DNA from 2 places in the Rhodococcus rhodochrous genome. Region 2 is predicted to be linked to the other one. Evidence: riboswitches for the same ligand, from Rfam matches in the RefSeq annotation. Region 2 holds a riboswitch; the other holds the start of a gene.
What was found. Region 2 has a riboswitch for S-adenosylmethionine ahead of C6Y44_RS02385 (aminotransferase class V-fold PLP-dependent enzyme). Riboswitches for the same ligand answer to the same signal wherever they lie in the genome.

Region 1: linked by a shared signal. The riboswitch ahead of metX (homoserine O-acetyltransferase MetX) and the one ahead of C6Y44_RS02385 (aminotransferase class V-fold PLP-dependent enzyme) in region 2 are both predicted to bind S-adenosylmethionine.

What each region holds. Positions count from the first base shown of each region.
Region 1 is NZ_CP027557.1:3,785,471-3,793,310, reverse strand. Features, by position in the region: gene C6Y44_RS17675 (wax ester/triacylglycerol synthase domain-containing protein) at 1-2, shown strand, start outside; gene C6Y44_RS17670 (bifunctional methylenetetrahydrofolate dehydrogenase/methenyltetrahydrofolate cyclohydrolase) at 8-862, shown strand; gene C6Y44_RS17665 (DUF3017 domain-containing protein) at 889-1,173, shown strand; gene metX (homoserine O-acetyltransferase MetX) at 1,170-2,297, opposite strand; SAM riboswitch class IV at 2,432-2,543, opposite strand; gene C6Y44_RS17655 (NADP-dependent isocitrate dehydrogenase) at 2,813-4,030, shown strand; gene C6Y44_RS17650 (hypothetical protein) at 4,176-5,390, shown strand; gene acnA (aconitate hydratase) at 5,437-7,840, opposite strand, start outside.
Region 2 is NZ_CP027557.1:527,110-534,949, reverse strand. Features, by position in the region: gene C6Y44_RS02405 (crotonase/enoyl-CoA hydratase family protein) at 3-833, opposite strand; gene C6Y44_RS02400 (YbaK/EbsC family protein) at 947-1,420, shown strand; gene C6Y44_RS02395 (winged helix-turn-helix domain-containing protein) at 1,640-2,170, shown strand; gene C6Y44_RS02390 (hypothetical protein) at 2,232-2,864, opposite strand; gene C6Y44_RS02385 (aminotransferase class V-fold PLP-dependent enzyme) at 3,072-4,385, opposite strand; SAM riboswitch class IV at 4,454-4,571, opposite strand; gene C6Y44_RS02380 (Pls/PosA family non-ribosomal peptide synthetase) at 4,737-7,840, shown strand, end outside.

The DNA.
Region 1 (7,840 bases), 2.2 Mb from region 2:
GAACGACGTGACTGCGACGATCCTGGACGGCAAAGCAACCCGCGACGAAATCTTCGAGGACCTGAAGGTCCGCGTGGATGCGCTGAAGGCCAAGGGCGTCACGCCCGGCCTCGGCACGATCCTCGTCGGCGACGATCCGGGATCCGCGGCCTATGTGCGCGGCAAGCACAACGACTGCGCGAAGGTCGGCATCACGTCGATCCGCAAGGATCTGCCCGCCGACATCACCCAGGAGCAGCTGTTCGAGGCGATAGACGAGCTCAACGCCGATCCCGCCTGCACCGGCTACATCGTGCAGCTCCCGCTGCCGAAGCATCTCGACGAGAACGCGGCGCTCGAGCGCATGGATCCGGGCAAGGACGCCGACGGACTGCACCCGGTCAACCTCGGCCGGCTCGTGCTCGGCAAGGAGGCTCCGCTGCCCTGCACGCCGCGCGGCATCATCCACCTGCTGCGCCGCTACGACGTGGAGATCGCCGGCGCGCACGTGGTGGTGGTCGGTCGTGGCGTCACCGTCGGTCGCCCGATCGGTCTGCTGCTGACCCGTCGTTCGGAGAACGCGACGGTCACCCTCTGCCACACCGGCACCCGTGATCTCGCTGCAGAGGTGCGTCGCGCCGACATCATCGTCGCAGCCGCAGGTGTTCCCGGCCTGGTGACGGCGGACATGGTCAAGCCCGGCGCCGCGGTGCTGGACGTGGGTGTCTCCCGCACTGAGGACGGACTGCGCGGCGACGTCGCCGCCGACGTGCGCGAGGTCGCGGGCTTCGTGTCCCCGAACCCCGGTGGCGTCGGACCGCTGACCCGCGCCTTCCTCCTGACCAACGTCGTGGAGCGGGCCGAGCAGCTCGCGCCCCGATAAGCGGGTCGACGACCCCGGGAGACGAGATGGCTCAGGCTCTGCGATTCACGCGTCTGAACCTGCCGCTGCTCGCGGTCACCCTGGTGATCGCGGCAGCGGTGATCCTGGTGATCGCCGACCGGTGGCGACGCGGAGCGTTCGTCTTCGGCGGCGCCACCATCCTCGCCGGCCTGTTCCGCTGGGCTCTCGACGAGGACAAGGTCGGTGTCCTCGCGGTACGCGGCAAGACGTTCGATGTCGTCTCGATGATGGTCGTCGGCGGAATCGTCGTGGCGCTCGCCGCGTCGATCGACCCGCTGGGAACCGACTAGCCCTCGGCGAGCTTCATCAGTTCGACGAGGAGCTTCGCGACCTCGTCGGCCTCGGTGAGGAATCCGTCGTGCCCGTCGCGGGAGACGAGCACACGCAGGTCGCCCGATCCCGGGAGCAGATCCGCGATCTCCTGCTGCAGGCGCAGCGGATACAGCCGGTCGGAGTCGACGCCGGCGACGATCGTCGGGACCGGGGTGGACGCGAGTGCGGCCTCGACGCCGCCGCGTCCGCGCCCGACGTCGTGCCGGTTCATCACGTCGGACAACACCACATAGGTACCGGGATCGAAGCGCGCGACGAGCTTGCGCGCCTGGTGCTCGAGATAGCTCTGCACGGCGTACCGGCCGCCGCGCCACGGGTCCTCGTCGTCCTGGGGGAGATTCCCGAAGCGCGTGTCGAGTTCGAGTTCGGTCCGGTAGGTGAGGTGCGCGATGGTCCGGGCGATGGCGAGCCCGGCTTCGGGACGCCGCCCCGTGCCGTAGTAGTCGCCGCCCTGCCAGTCGGGGTCGGCCGAGATGGCAGCCATCTGCGCGCTCTGGGTGCCGATCTGGTCGGCGGTCGCGCGGGCACCGGTGGCGAGGACGAGCGACGCCCGCACCCGCTCCGGGTACGCGATGATCCACTCCAGGGTGCGCATGCCGCCCATCGACCCGCCGGTCACGGCGGCGAGGACGTCGATGCCGAGCCTGTCGAGCAGCGCAACCTCGGCCGCCACCTGGTCGCGCACGGTGATCAGCGGAAAGCGGGATCCCCAGGCCTTGCCGTCGGGTGCGGTGCTGCCGGGGCCGGTGGAGCCGCGGCACCCGCCGAGGATGTTCGTCGAGACCACGCACCAGCGATCGGTGTCGATCGGAGCGCCCGGGCCGACCATGCCCGACCACCAACCGGGGGACGGATGGTCCGGTCCGGCGGGGCCGGTGACGTGCGAGTCGCCGGTGAGGGCGTGTTCGACGAGCACCACGTTGTCGCGGGCGGGGGACAGTTCGCCCCACCTCTGCACGGCGATCGTGACGTTCGGCAGCGTCTCGCCGCTCTCGAGCGCGAGATCGCCGATGTCGATGGTGTCGAGGCGTCCGTCCGACGGGGGCAGTTCGACGCGACGCCGCTCGGTGCCCGCCGTCAAGAGATGACCGCCTCGAGGCTCGCGGTGGGCTGGCAGCGCCGGCTGCGGATGTCGGTCATCGTGTCCTTCCGGCGGTGATGGGAGGTGTGATCGTGGCTTGCGTGCGACAGCACATCATCATCTCAGTCCTCCCGACAACAGGCTTGTCGGTGGGGTTCCACCGACCGTGTCATCACCCGGAGCACCCCACCCCGGTCGGAGGGTTGCCGGCCAGCAAGCCGGGGCTTGACGCTGGCACTCATGACTTTCCCGGCAGTCTAGCGACTCTCCGTCGCAGGGTCCTATGCACCCTCTGAACATCCCTGACCAGCAGGAAAGTTACCGGTCGGTAGGGCGTGGGGGTGGGACGAGGCGCTTTGCGGTCATCGGCAATAGCAGTACGCTTGTCATGTTTGGCCGCGGTCCAGGACGTGGACACGGCCATGCTCGCTGCTCGCGAGCCGACGGCGATCGCACCCACAAAGTGCGGTCGATTGGGGACCTACAGAAACGTCCTAGGAGGACACGAAGCGCATATGTCCAAGATCAAGGTTGAAGGTAAGGTCGTCGAACTCGACGGCGACGAGATGACCCGCATCATCTGGCAGTTCATCAAGGACAAGCTGATCCACCCGTACCTGGACGTGGATCTCGAGTACTACGACCTCGGCGTGGAACACCGCGACGCCACCGACGACCAGGTGACGGTCGACGCGGCGAACGCCATCAAGAAGCACAACGTCGGCGTCAAGTGCGCCACCATCACCCCCGACGAAGCGCGTGTCGAGGAATTCGGTCTGAAGAAGATGTGGCGGTCGCCCAACGGCACCATCCGTAACATCCTCGGCGGCACCATCTTCCGCGCGCCCATCATCATCTCGAACGTACCGCGTCTGGTGCCGGGCTGGACCAAGCCCGTCGTCGTCGGCCGTCACGCGTTCGGCGATCAGTACCGCGCCACCGACTTCAAGGTCGACCGCCCGGGCACCGTCACCATCACCTTCACGCCCGAGGACGGCAGCGAGCCGATCCAGCACGAGGTCTGCCGGATCCCCGAGGACGGCGGCGTCGTGATGGGTATGTACAACTACAAGAAGTCCATCCAGGACTTCGCGCGTGCATCCTTCTCCTACGGCCTGCAGCGCAACTACCCGGTCTACCTGTCGACCAAGAACACGATCCTGAAGGCCTACGACGGCATGTTCAAGGACGAGTTCCAGCGGATCTTCGACGAGGAGTTCAAGACCGAGTTCGAGGCCGCCGGTCTCACCTACGAGCACCGCCTCATCGACGACATGGTCGCATCGTCCCTCAAGTGGGAGGGCGGCTACGTCTGGGCCTGCAAGAACTACGACGGCGACGTCCAGTCCGACACCGTCGCGCAGGGCTACGGCTCGCTGGGTCTGATGACCTCCGTCCTGATGACCCCGGACGGCAAGACCGTCGAAGCGGAGGCCGCACACGGCACCGTCACCCGGCACTACCGTCAGCACCAGCAGGGCAAGCCGACGTCGACCAACCCGATCGCGTCGATCTTCGCCTGGACCCGCGGACTCGAGCACCGCGGCAAGCTGGACAACACCCCCGAGGTCATCGAGTTCGCGCAGCAGCTCGAGGACGTCGTCATCAAAACCGTCGAAGCCGGTCAGATGACCAAGGACCTCGCACTGCTCGTCGGCCCCGAGCAGGGCTGGCTGACCACCGAGGAGTTCCTCGCCGCACTCGACGAGAACCTGCAGAAGGCTCGCGCCTGATCTTCCGCTCCGTTCTCGACAGCATGTACACGGGACGCCCGAATCGGGCGTCCCGTGTCGTGTTTCCCGAGCACTCCCGGCACCGGCTACCGTTTCGTGTACCACTGTCAGTCGCATCACCGTAGGGCCCGGGAGGAGGACGGCCGTGACCACCACTGCCACCGACTCCGAAGGCCGCGGCGGAGCGCACGCCCGCCGACGGTTCTGGACGCGGGTGTGGATGCTGATGTTCGGCTCGGCGCTGGCCTACCTGCCGGTCGCCCTCGCCCCCAACCTGATCCATGCGATCGCCCGCCGCACCGACGAACTGGCCTACGACCGGTCCACGCCGGTGCGCAGCGGCGTGCTCACCACCCTCACGATGGGTGAGGCCGCCGCCGTCCTCGGGGTGCTCGCCGCCCTCGTCATTGCGCTCAATCTCATCGCGTGGTCGCTCGGCCCCGCCATCACCGCCGAGGGTTCGTCCCGATCGACCGAGGCGCTGCGCCTCGAACACCTCGAATTGTGCGGGTCGGTGTTCGGCGTCGGGGCGACGATGACCTTCGTCGCTGCGCTGCTCGACGGCCTCCCGCACTCCGTGGATCTGGCGGCGCTGCTGCTGTTCCCGGCGGTCTTCGTGATCGTGGTGCTCAGCCAGGATCTGTTCCTCGCGACCCAGCGCGGCGTCGGTGCCCGCCGTCGTCTGCGCCGGGAGGCGTCACTGCTGCGCCGACGCGAACTGCTCGCCACGGCGGCGAGGCTGCGACCGGACGACCCGCGGGTCGCCGGCCACCCCTTCGCGGCGCTCGCCGTCGAACTCGCGGTCCTGGCCGTCGTCACGGTGGTGACGGGGCTCCTCATGATCGTGGTGTTCGACGACGAGTCGGGTTCCGGGCCCCTCCTGGACTCCTCGGACGTCGCTTTCGTGGTGGTCACGTCCGCGATCACGATGTTCACGGCTGTCGTCCTCGTGCTGTGGACGGTCCGCTGCTGGTTGCTCCGCCGATACGTCGGCGCGGTCCTGGCCGCGGCCCTGGGTGGCACCCTCTACGTCGTGGTCGGTGCGGGAATCGTGTGGGCGGCACTCGACGAGGACGCCGTCGCCGAGGCGATCGCCTCCGCCGCCGTCCTGTACGCCTGGATAGTGCTGCCGGCCGCCGTCCTGCTCCTCGGCACCGTCGGGGTCGGCCGTCGGGGTCGGTTCCCGGGTGTCATCGCCGCCCTGCGCGCCGCGGTGTTGCGCGAGCGGTACCGGGTGCGGCGCGCCGAGCTCGACGGTGGCCGGAGGAACGGTCGAGCGGAGGGGTCCGTCCCGCCGCTCCGTCATCTGATCGTGCGGGCGCGCACCGTCGCCCGTGTCGCTCCGGCGGACCGGACATGACGACGGGGACGTCCTCCTCGGAGGACGTCCCCGTCGATCCACTCGTCTACCGGTGTGCGCCCACCGGTTCGGGCTCCGTTGCCCGCTGCCGCTCCGTCTGCTCGGTCAGCAGGTGGCCGAACAGACCCCCGGCGCGCAGCCATTCCCACTCGAGGGGAGTGTCGATCCGACAGAGCGCCGTGCCCTCCCACGCGATCTCGCCCGCACGGCGGACCCGGACGGTGATCTCGGTGGTCGATCCGAGATCGGCCAGTCCGATCAGGTCGATATCCTCACTGCCGTCGAAGGTCTCCGGGGTGGGTCCCTGCCACTGGATCGGCAGGACGCCCATCGCGACCAGATTGGTGCGATGGATGCGTTCGAAGCTACGGGCGAGGACCGCGCGGATGCCGAGCAGCCGAGTGACCTTCGCGGCCCAGTCCCGCGCCGATCCGGCGCCGTACAGTTCACCGGCGACCACCACGACCGGCGTGCCCTGCCGGCGGTGGTACTCGGCGGCCTCGTGGACGGGCACCGGCTCCTCACCGGGTGCCGTGCGCGTCCAGCCACCCTGCTTCTCGGGCACGAGCAGATTTGCGAGGCGGGTGTTGGCGAAGCCACCCCGGATCATGACGTCGTGATTGAGCCGCCGGGAGCTGAAAGTGCCCAGCGCCCGGTCGCCCACACCGCGCTCGCGGAGCCAACGCCCTGCTGCGGAGTCCGGCAGGACCCGTGCGACCGGCGAGATGTGGTCGGTGGTGACCGCATCGCCGAGGACCAGCAGAGGCCGCGCGGTCAGATCCCCCGTGAGGGTGGGAGACGTCAGCTCCGGGTCGGTGAAGGGCGGGCGACGGATGCTGCCGGCCTCCCCGTCCCAGCGGTAGTGCTCGCCGCGCGGGTACTCGAGTTCCTGCCAGCGCGTGGTGGTCAACTCCCGGTGCGCGTCGCGCCCGAGTGCGGTGGCCTCGTGCTCGGCCAGCAGCGCGTCGATCTCCTCGTCGGAGGGCCACAGGTCGGCGAGGGTGACGTCGGTGCCGTTCTCGGCCCGCCCGATCGGTTCGCTCGTCACATCGATGCGGACGTTGCCCGCGAGGGCGTAGGCCACGACCATCGCGGGGGAGGCGAGGTAGGCGTGTGCGACGGCCGGGTGGATGCGTCCGGTGAAGTTGCGGTTGCCCGACAGCACCGCCGCGAGCGCGGTGTCCTTCGCCCGGTCGGCTCCGGACAGGGCCGGGCTGAGCGGCCCGGAATTGCCCATGCAGGTGCCGCATCCGAATCCCGCGACCTGGAAGCCGAGCCGGTCGAGGTGGTCCTGCAGACCCGCCGAGGCCAACAGATCGGCGGCCGCCCGCGAGCCGGGCGTGAACGACGTCTTCGTCCAGGCCGGCGGACGCAGACCGGCCGCGACGGCGTTGCGCGCCAGCAGACCCGCTGCGACCAGCGATCGGGGATTGGACGTGTTGGTGCAGCTGGTGATCGCGGCGATCGCAATGTCGCCATCGAGCGGTCCGCTCTCGCCGCGGGAGGCCGGAACCTCGGCGGGCGACAAGGCGTCGTGCGGCCGGGACGGTCCGGCGAGGGTGGTGGTGATGCTCCCGAGGTCGATCGACAGACCGGTCTCGAACCGGGGTGCCGGGCTGCTCGGGGTGCGGAACAGACCCTGGGCTCTCAGGTACTGCTCGGCGAGCCGGACACGCTCGGGGGAGCGGCCCGTTGCGGCCAGGTACTCGATCGTCCGGCGATCGGCGGGGAACCACGCCATCGTCGCCCCGTATTCGGGTGCCATGTTGGCGACGGTTGCGCGGTCGGGCACCGACAATGCCTCCAGGCCCGGACCGTGGAACTCGACGACGGCGCCGACGACGTTCAGTGCGCGCAGCTTCTCGGCGAGGGTGAGGGCGAGATCGGAGGCGAACACCCCGGGGGCGAGACGTCCGGTGAGCTCGATGCCGACGACGCGGGGCACGCGGATCATGACGGCCTGCCCGAGGGCGGCGGCGGTGGCCTCGATGCCGCCGACGCCCCAGCCGGTGACGCCGAGAGCGTTGATCATCGTGGTGTGCGAGTCGGTGCCGACCAGGCTGTCCAACGCTGCGACGTGACGGCCCTCGGATTCGGATTCGGTCGTGGTCACGACCGGTGCGAGGACCTCGAGGTTCAGCTGGTGACAGATGCCGAGCCCCGGAGGCACGACCCGGAGGTCGGGAAGCCGGTCCTGCGCCCAGCGCAGGAAGCGGTACCGATCGCGGTGACGCTCGTACTCCAGATCGATGTTGCGAAGTGCCGCTTCGGGATTCGCGTATTCGTCCACCTCGAGTGCGTGATCCACGACCAGGTCGAGGGGCAGCGCCGGTTCCAGTGCGGACGTGTCCAGACCCTCGGCCCGGGCACGTTCGAGCAGGGTGATCATGTCGGCCAGCACCGGGATGCCCGAGGCGTCCTGGAACAGCACGCGACCCGGGAAGAACGGG
Region 2 (7,840 bases):
GTCTACTCGCCCTTGAACTGCGGCGGGCGCTTCTCGAAGACGGCGGTGATCGCCTCGGTGAGGTCCTCCGACGGCAGGAACGCCGCGTTCCACGCCGCGACGTAGCGGAGGCTGTCGTCGACCTGCGGCGAGCGCGTGTGGTCGAGGACGTTCTTGATGCCCTGGACGACGAGCGGCGGGTTGGCGGCGATCTCCGCGGCGGTCGCGTGGGCGGCGGCCAGCACTGCGTCGGCGTCGTCGTGGACGTCGTTGACGAGACCGATCTTCTCGGCGCGGGTGGCGTCGATGTCCTTGCCCGTGAGCGCGAGCTCGCGGACGTGACCGTCGCCGATGATGAGCGGGAGCCGGGCGAGGGTACCGACGTCGGCGACCATTCCGACCTTGACCTCGCGGACGCTGAACTTCGCATCGGCGCTCGCATAGCGGATGTCGGCGGCGGAGATGAGATCGACCGCTCCGCCGATGCACCAGCCCTGGACCGCGGCGACGACCGGCTTGCGGCAGTCGGCGACGGCCGTGATGGCCGCCTGCATGTTCTTGATCAACGTGTGGAAGTCCGTGCGCGGCTTCGCGAGCGCCTTGCCGGAGACGACGGCGCCGAGGCTGCCGCCCATGGCGACGAGGTCGAGGCCGTAGGAGAAGTTCCGGCCGGAACCGGCGAGGACGACGGCGCGGACCTCGGGGTCGGCGTCGAGCTCACCGAAGAGGACGGGCAGTTCCGCCCAGAAGTCGGGACCCATGGCGTTGCCCTTGCCGGGGCCGATGAGCGTGACCTGTGCGACGTGATCCTTGCGTTCGACGGTGAACGCTTTCCAGGGCGAGTGATCGGACATTACTGAAGAGTAACTTGTGGATCTTCGTTTCGCACCGACCCCACGACACGACACGACGACGACGCGTCCTCGGAACCGCGCCCATCGCGCGGCGATTTTCATACTCTTGATCCATGACCAGGTCGCTGCATCCGAACGCCCACCGCGTGTCGGACACGCTCATCTCCCGCGGCCATCACGGTCTGATCGTCCAGCAGCCGGAGACCGTGCACACCGCCGAGCAGGCCGCTGCCGCGGTGGGTGTGGAGGTGGGCGCGATCGTGAAGTCGCTCGTCTTCCTGCTCGACGACGATCCGATCCTGTTGCTCGTGTCCGGCGCGCACCGCGTGTCGGTCGAACGGACCGGCGAGCGTCTCGGCGGCGAACTCGTGCCGGCCTCCCCCGATCTGGTCACGGAGGTCACGGGTCAGCCACTCGGTGGCGTCGCACCGCTCGGTCACCCCACGAACCTTCCCACCTACATCGACCGTGCGCTGCAGCACTATCCGGATCTGTGGGCATCGGGTGGGTGCCCGAACACACTGTTCCGGACCGTCTATTCGGAGCTCATGCGCATCACCGCAGCGATCGACGTCGACGTGGACTGAGACCGTCCACCTACCGGTACCGCCGGCATCTCCACCCGGGTACACTCTCCGTCGTGACAGTCCGAGCGTGGAGCCGCAGGCATGTCGACCTGTGCCGTACCCGCTCGTGCCTCTGTGCGTTCTGAGATCCGCACCATCCCTTCCTCTTTCCCGGCGCCGCACTGCTGCGGGTAGTTGCCTGCCCGGCGCCGTTCACCTTCCGACCAGCGGAGCCCTTCCATGACCACGTCCTCCATCGAGAACCCGGCCGGCAGCTCGGTCGATTCCCCCGAACTCGTTCTCATCGTGCAGATCTCGGACACGAACGCCGGATCGGCGGGCGATCTCGCAGCCCTTGCCGACGCCCTGCGGGAGACCGCGCTCGATCTGCTCCCGGGTGCGCGCACCCACACCCTCCTCAGTCCCGGCCCGACCCCTCTGGTGATCGATCTGCCGGCCCGCGGACTGGTGCTCGACAATCAGCGGGTCGAGTTGAGTCACAGCGAGTTCGAGATCCTCGCGCATCTGGTTCGCCGGCCCCGCGTCGTGGTGTCCCGCGCGGCGCTGCGGCCGCTCGGCGCCGGTTACTCCGAGAACGACGACGTCGACAGCGACCGCGGCAACCGCAGTGTCGACGTCCACGTCTCCCGGATCCGTTCCAAGCTGGGACGTTTCGGCAACATCATCACGACCGTGCGTGGTTCGGGTTACCGGTTCGATCCCGATCCGCGCGTGCACGTCGTCGAAGTACTCGACCGCCGCACGGCGTGAACGCATGCGAAGGAGGGGCAGGAGTCGAACACCTGCCCCTCCTTCGTGATACCGACCGATGTCAGGAAGCGCGCACGGACGCCTGGGCACCTTCACCGAACCGGCGCAGGACCTCGACGACGGTCGGTGAGACCTCGATGAGGCCGCGCGACTCCAGCCACGGCAGCGTTCCGTCGACGAGATGCTCGACGGTGAACGGCGCGGCGAGCGGGATCAGCGTGACGCCGTCGGCGACCTGCACGGCATGGATGTCGGCGATCAACCCGGCGAGACCGTGCGGCGTTCCGACATAAGACAGCGTGCCGGCCTCCCCGCGAGTCGATTCCGGGCGGGTGCGCCGGGTGCGGGCGGTGCGGGCATCGGAGGCGAGGACGACCTCGACGTCGACGAGCACCGTGACCGAATCGGGATCGCGCCCCTCCCCGGCGGCCTCCGCGCGGATGCGGTCGCGCAGTTTCCCGGCCTCACGCAGGTCGGCGGCACGCACCCGCACGACGTTGGATGCATCGGCACTGAGGTCGAGCGGCGGGTCGCCGGCACGCCCCAGGGTCAGGTCGGCCCAGTAGTCGGGCCCGGAGTGACCGGCGAGTTCGACGGCGACACGCAACGGCCGGACGGTTTCGGACTCGACGACGGCCGGGTCTGCGGTGGCCGGATCTGCTGATCCAGGGGTGACGGTGGATGCGACGGACATGGGATGCCTCTCGGTACGGGCCGCGGAGCGGCACGGAGGGATCGGCCTGTGAGCCGGAAGACTGTGAGGAGAAGACCTTCAGTCCGGACAGATTCCCGATGCCGTACGGCAGAGGTCGACATGGCGACGGCACCAGCGTGCCGCAGCGATCGCCCTCGTCCGTTCCATGCGAATTACCCTACTTATCCTGTGGGGAATTGTCGACCGCTAGACGCACGGAGATGCGTCGCCATCGGTCGCCCCGAGACCGGGACGCGTCTCCGGCGAGGGATTCCACACGCCGTCGGTCTTCGCGTGCACCCACGTCGGCCCGCTCTCGACCAGCGACCGGAGCGCTCCGAGGAGCCGCTCGACGTCAGCGGACGAGCTGCCGAGCCCGAGCGACGCCCGGACGGCACCGCCGGCGCGACCGACCCGCGCGAGCAGCGGGTGGGCGCAGAAACGTCCGTCACGGACGCCGATGCCGTGCTCGGCGGACAGATAGGAGGCGACGTGGCCGGGCTCGTAACCGTCGACCGTGAAGGTGACGATGCCGACGCTGTCGGCCGAATCGTTCCACAGCCGAAGCACTTCCACACCGTCGATGGTCTGCAGACCGTCGACGAGCAGGGCGCACAGGGCCTCCTCGTGACGGGTCACCGCGTCGGAGTCGAAACCGGCGAGCGCATCGCACGCGGCGGCAAGAGCGGCGACACCGAGCACGTTGGGGGTGCCGGCCTCGTGACGTGCAGGGGCGCAGGCCCATTCGGTGTGATCGAGGCGCACCTCGCGCACCGCGCCGCCACCGGCGAGATACGGCTCGGCGGCGTCGAGCCAGTCTCGGCGGCCGACGAGCGCTCCCGCACCGAACGGCGCGTACAGCTTGTGGCCGGAGAACGCGAGGTAGTCCACACCGAGCTCGGCGAGATCGACACGGCGGTGGGGCACGAGCTGCGCACCGTCGACGAGGATCCGGGCGCCGGAAGCGTGTGCGAGCTCGGCGAGTTCGGCGATCGGCAGGACCTCACCGGTGACGTTGGAAGCACCGGTGACGGCGAGCAGGGCCGCGGGGGCACGCTGCAGTTCGACCGCGAGGCGCCACACCGTCTCGGAGACGGTGTCCGCGGCCTCGACGATGCGAGAATTCTTCCAGGGCAGCAGATTCGCGTGATGCTCGATGTCGAGCACGACGACATCGCCGGGCACCGCACTCGCGAGCAGGTTCAGCGAATCGGTGGTGTTGCGCGTGAAGACGACGACCTGGTCGTCGGCCGCGCCGACGAAGCGCGAGACGGACGTGCGGGCGTCCTCGTAGGCGGTGGTGCTGATCCGCGAGGCGTATCCGGCGCCGCGGTGCACGCTCGCGTAGAAGGGCAGCAGCTCCGTGATGCGGTCGGTGACGGCGGACAGCGCCGGTGCGCTCGCCGCGTAGTCGAAGTTCGCGTAGGTGCAGGTACCACCCTGGACGAGCGGAACCTGCACGTCACAGCCGGAAACGGTGGCGAACGGAGCGATGCAGGTGGTGGCGGCTACAGCAGTCATGACAAATCCCTCGTGTACTCGGGGACCCGCCGGTGACGCCTACGACGGAGAATTCTCGTCGCCGGCGGAGTCCGCGCTTGCCGTGTCCGGTAGTGGATTCACGGCCCGGTCGTCACCCGGAGCACCCCACCGCGGTTGGAGGGTTGCCGACCAGCTAGCCGGGGCTTGACGCTGGTACTCATGACCTGGCGAAGAGAATGGCAGGACGACCGAGCCGTGTCAACCCCGCACCGCTCCGCGTCGCCCGGCACCGCACGACGCCGACACGCGTTCTGCGCGCCGAACGTTCACCTGCCGTCCACCCGGACGTGAGATAACCGGAAGCACCATCGAGCAGAAGGACCCGCGGAGTTGCCAGCCATAACCTCGACCCCCGTCGGCCGGTCCCCCATCCCGGACGAGTTTCTCCGCGCGTCGCACGCTCCACCCGCCCGCACCCTCGTCGACCTGCTGCGGAGCACTGCCGAAGCACATCCCGACGCCCCCGCGATCGACGACGGCTCGACGGTCCTCGAATACGCCGAACTGGCCGAGGCGGTGATCGCGGGTGCGTATGCGCTGAACGACGCGGGTGTCGGGGCCGGCGACAGGGTCGGGGTGCGCATGACCTCCGGGCGCAGCGACCTGTATGTGACGATTCTCTCCATTCTCGCCGCGGGCGCCGCGTACGTCCCCGTCGACGCCGACGATCCCGACGAGCGGGCCGAACTCGTGTTCTCGGAAGCGCAGGTCACCGCCATCGTCACCGACGAGGGCATCGGACCGGGCACGGCCGCACCGTCGGGCACCCCGGTGGTACGGGGTCCGAACCTCGACGACGACGCGTGGATCATCTTCACCTCCGGTTCGACCGGGACACCGAAGGGTGTCGCCGTCACCCACCGCAACGCGGCGGCCTTCGTCGACGCGGAAGCACGGATGTTCTGCCAGGGGGCGCCGCTCGGTCCCGGCGACCGGGTCCTGGCCGGCTTGTCGGTGGCGTTCGACGCCTCGTGCGAGGAGATGTGGCTCGCGTGGCGGCACGGCGCCTGTCTGGTTCCGGCGCCCCGCGCGCTGGTCCGCTCCGGCATGGATCTCGGGCCGTGGCTCGTCTCGCGCAACATCAACGTCGTCTCCACGGTGCCCACCCTCGCGGCGATGTGGCCGGCCGAAGCCCTCGAGGCGGTGCGTCTGCTCATCTTCGGTGGCGAGGCCTGCCCACCCGATCTCGTCGAACGTCTCGCCGTTCCGGGACGCGAGGTGTGGAACACCTACGGACCCACCGAGGCGACGGTCGTGGCCTGCGCGTCGCTGATGGACGGCACCGGACCGGTCCGCATCGGCCTGCCCCTCGACGGATGGGATCTCGCCGTCGTGGACGCCGACGGCAACCCCGTCGAGGAGGGCGCGACCGGTGAACTCGTCATCGGCGGTGTCGGTCTCGCGCGCTACCTCGATCCGGCGAAGGACGCCGAGAAGTACGCTCCCATGCCCACTCTCGGCTGGGACCGCGCCTACCGCAGCGGTGATCTCGTGACGCTCGACCGCGCCGGCCTGCTGTTCCAGGGGCGCGCCGACGACCAGGTCAAGATCGGTGGCCGCCGCATCGAACTCGGCGAGGTCGACAACGCGCTGCAGAACCTGCCCGGTGTGGCGGGCGGCGCGTGCGCGGTCCGCAAGACGGTCGCGGGACATTCGATCCTCGTGGGATACATCGCCTCCACCGATCCGGACTTCGACATCGCGTCGGCCCACGACCTGCTGTCCGAACAACTCCCGGCCGCGCTCGTCCCGCGACTCGCGCTCGTCGACGAACTGCCCACCCGCACGTCCGGCAAGGTCGACCGCAACGCCCTGCCGTGGCCGCTGCCCGGCGCCGATGCCGACTCGGTGGAAGCACTCGGTCTCGATCCCACCGCCGAATGGGTCGCCGAACTGTGGACCGACATCCTCGGCGCCCGGATCGAGGGCGTCGACGACGACTTCTTCGAACTCGGCGGTGGTTCCCTCGCGGCGGCGCAACTCGTCACGGCGCTGCGGAGCCGGTATCCGGAGATGACGGTCGCGGAACTGTACGACCACCCGAGGCTCGGATCGCTCGCCGTCTATCTCGACGAACTCGCGCCGACGGAAGCGGCGACACCGCGTGAGGTGATGCCGGTGCCGCGACTCGCCCAGCTCGGGCAGATCGCGGTGACCGCCGTCCTCACCACCCTCACCGGACTGCAGTGGGTGACGTGGCTGGCGATCCTGAACAACGTCGTCGCGTTCGTCGTGGACGTGCCGTGGACCGTCACCCTGTCGTGGTGGTGGGTCGCGTTCGGTGTCCTGCTGTTCCTCACGCCCGTCGGGCGCATGGCGATCTCCGTCGCGGGTTCGCGTCTGCTCCTGCGCGGCATGAAGCCCGGAAGCTACCCCCGCGGCGGGAGCGTCCACCTCCGGCTGTGGACGGCCCTGCGACTGTCCGAGGCCGTGGGTGCCGTGAACATCTCGAGCGCTCCCTGGATGCGCCAGTACGCGCGGGCGCTGGGAGCGAAGGTGGGCCGCGACGTCGACCTGCACAGTCTTCCGCCCGTCACCGGCCTCCTCGAACTCGGCGACGGTTGTGCCGTCGAGCCGGAGGTGGATCTCGGTGGCTACTGGGTGGACGGCGACGTCGTCCACATCGGAAGCATCCGGATCGGTGCCGGTGCCACGGTGGGCGCCCGATCGTTCCTGGCCCCCGGTGCGCGGATCGGTAAGAACGCCGAAGTGGAGGCCGGATCCGCGGTGTTCGGTCGCGTGAAGGCCGGGCAGAACTGGTCGGGTTCCCCCGCCCGCAAGGCCGGCAAGGCCGATCGGCCGTGGCCCGCCGCGACTCCGCCGCGGGGCGGCAGGTGGGTGCCGGTCTACGCGCTGTCGTCGATCCTGCTCGGCGGCCTGCCCGTCGTCTCGATCGCCGCCGGGGTCGCGCTGCTCGTGTGGTGGGTGCACGACACCCCCACCGTCTCCGACGCCGTGGTGCACTCCCTGGCGATGCTGCCCGTCGCGGCGCTGCTGACGATGTTCGTCTTCGCCCTGCTCACCCTGATGGCGGTGCGGCTGCTCGCCGTCGGGATGACAGAGGGCTGGCATCCCGTGCGCAGCCGCGTGGGCTGGCAGGTGTGGTTCACCGAGCGCCTCATGGATTCCTCGCGCACCTTCCTGTTCCCGCTCTACGCGTCGATGCTCACCCCGATCTGGCTCCGATTGCTCGGCGCCGACATCGGCAAGGACGTCGAGGCGTCGACCGTGCTGATGGTCCCCAAGTTCACGAAGGTCGCCGACGGAGCGTTCCTTGCCGACGACACGATGGTCGCCTCCTACGAACTCGGCGGCGGATGGCTGTACATCTCGCATGCGAAGGTCGGCAAGCGCGCCTTCCTCGGGAACTCGGGCATGGCGGCGCCGGGGCGCCGGGTCCCGAAGCACGGGCTCGTCGCGGTGCTCTCCGCGGC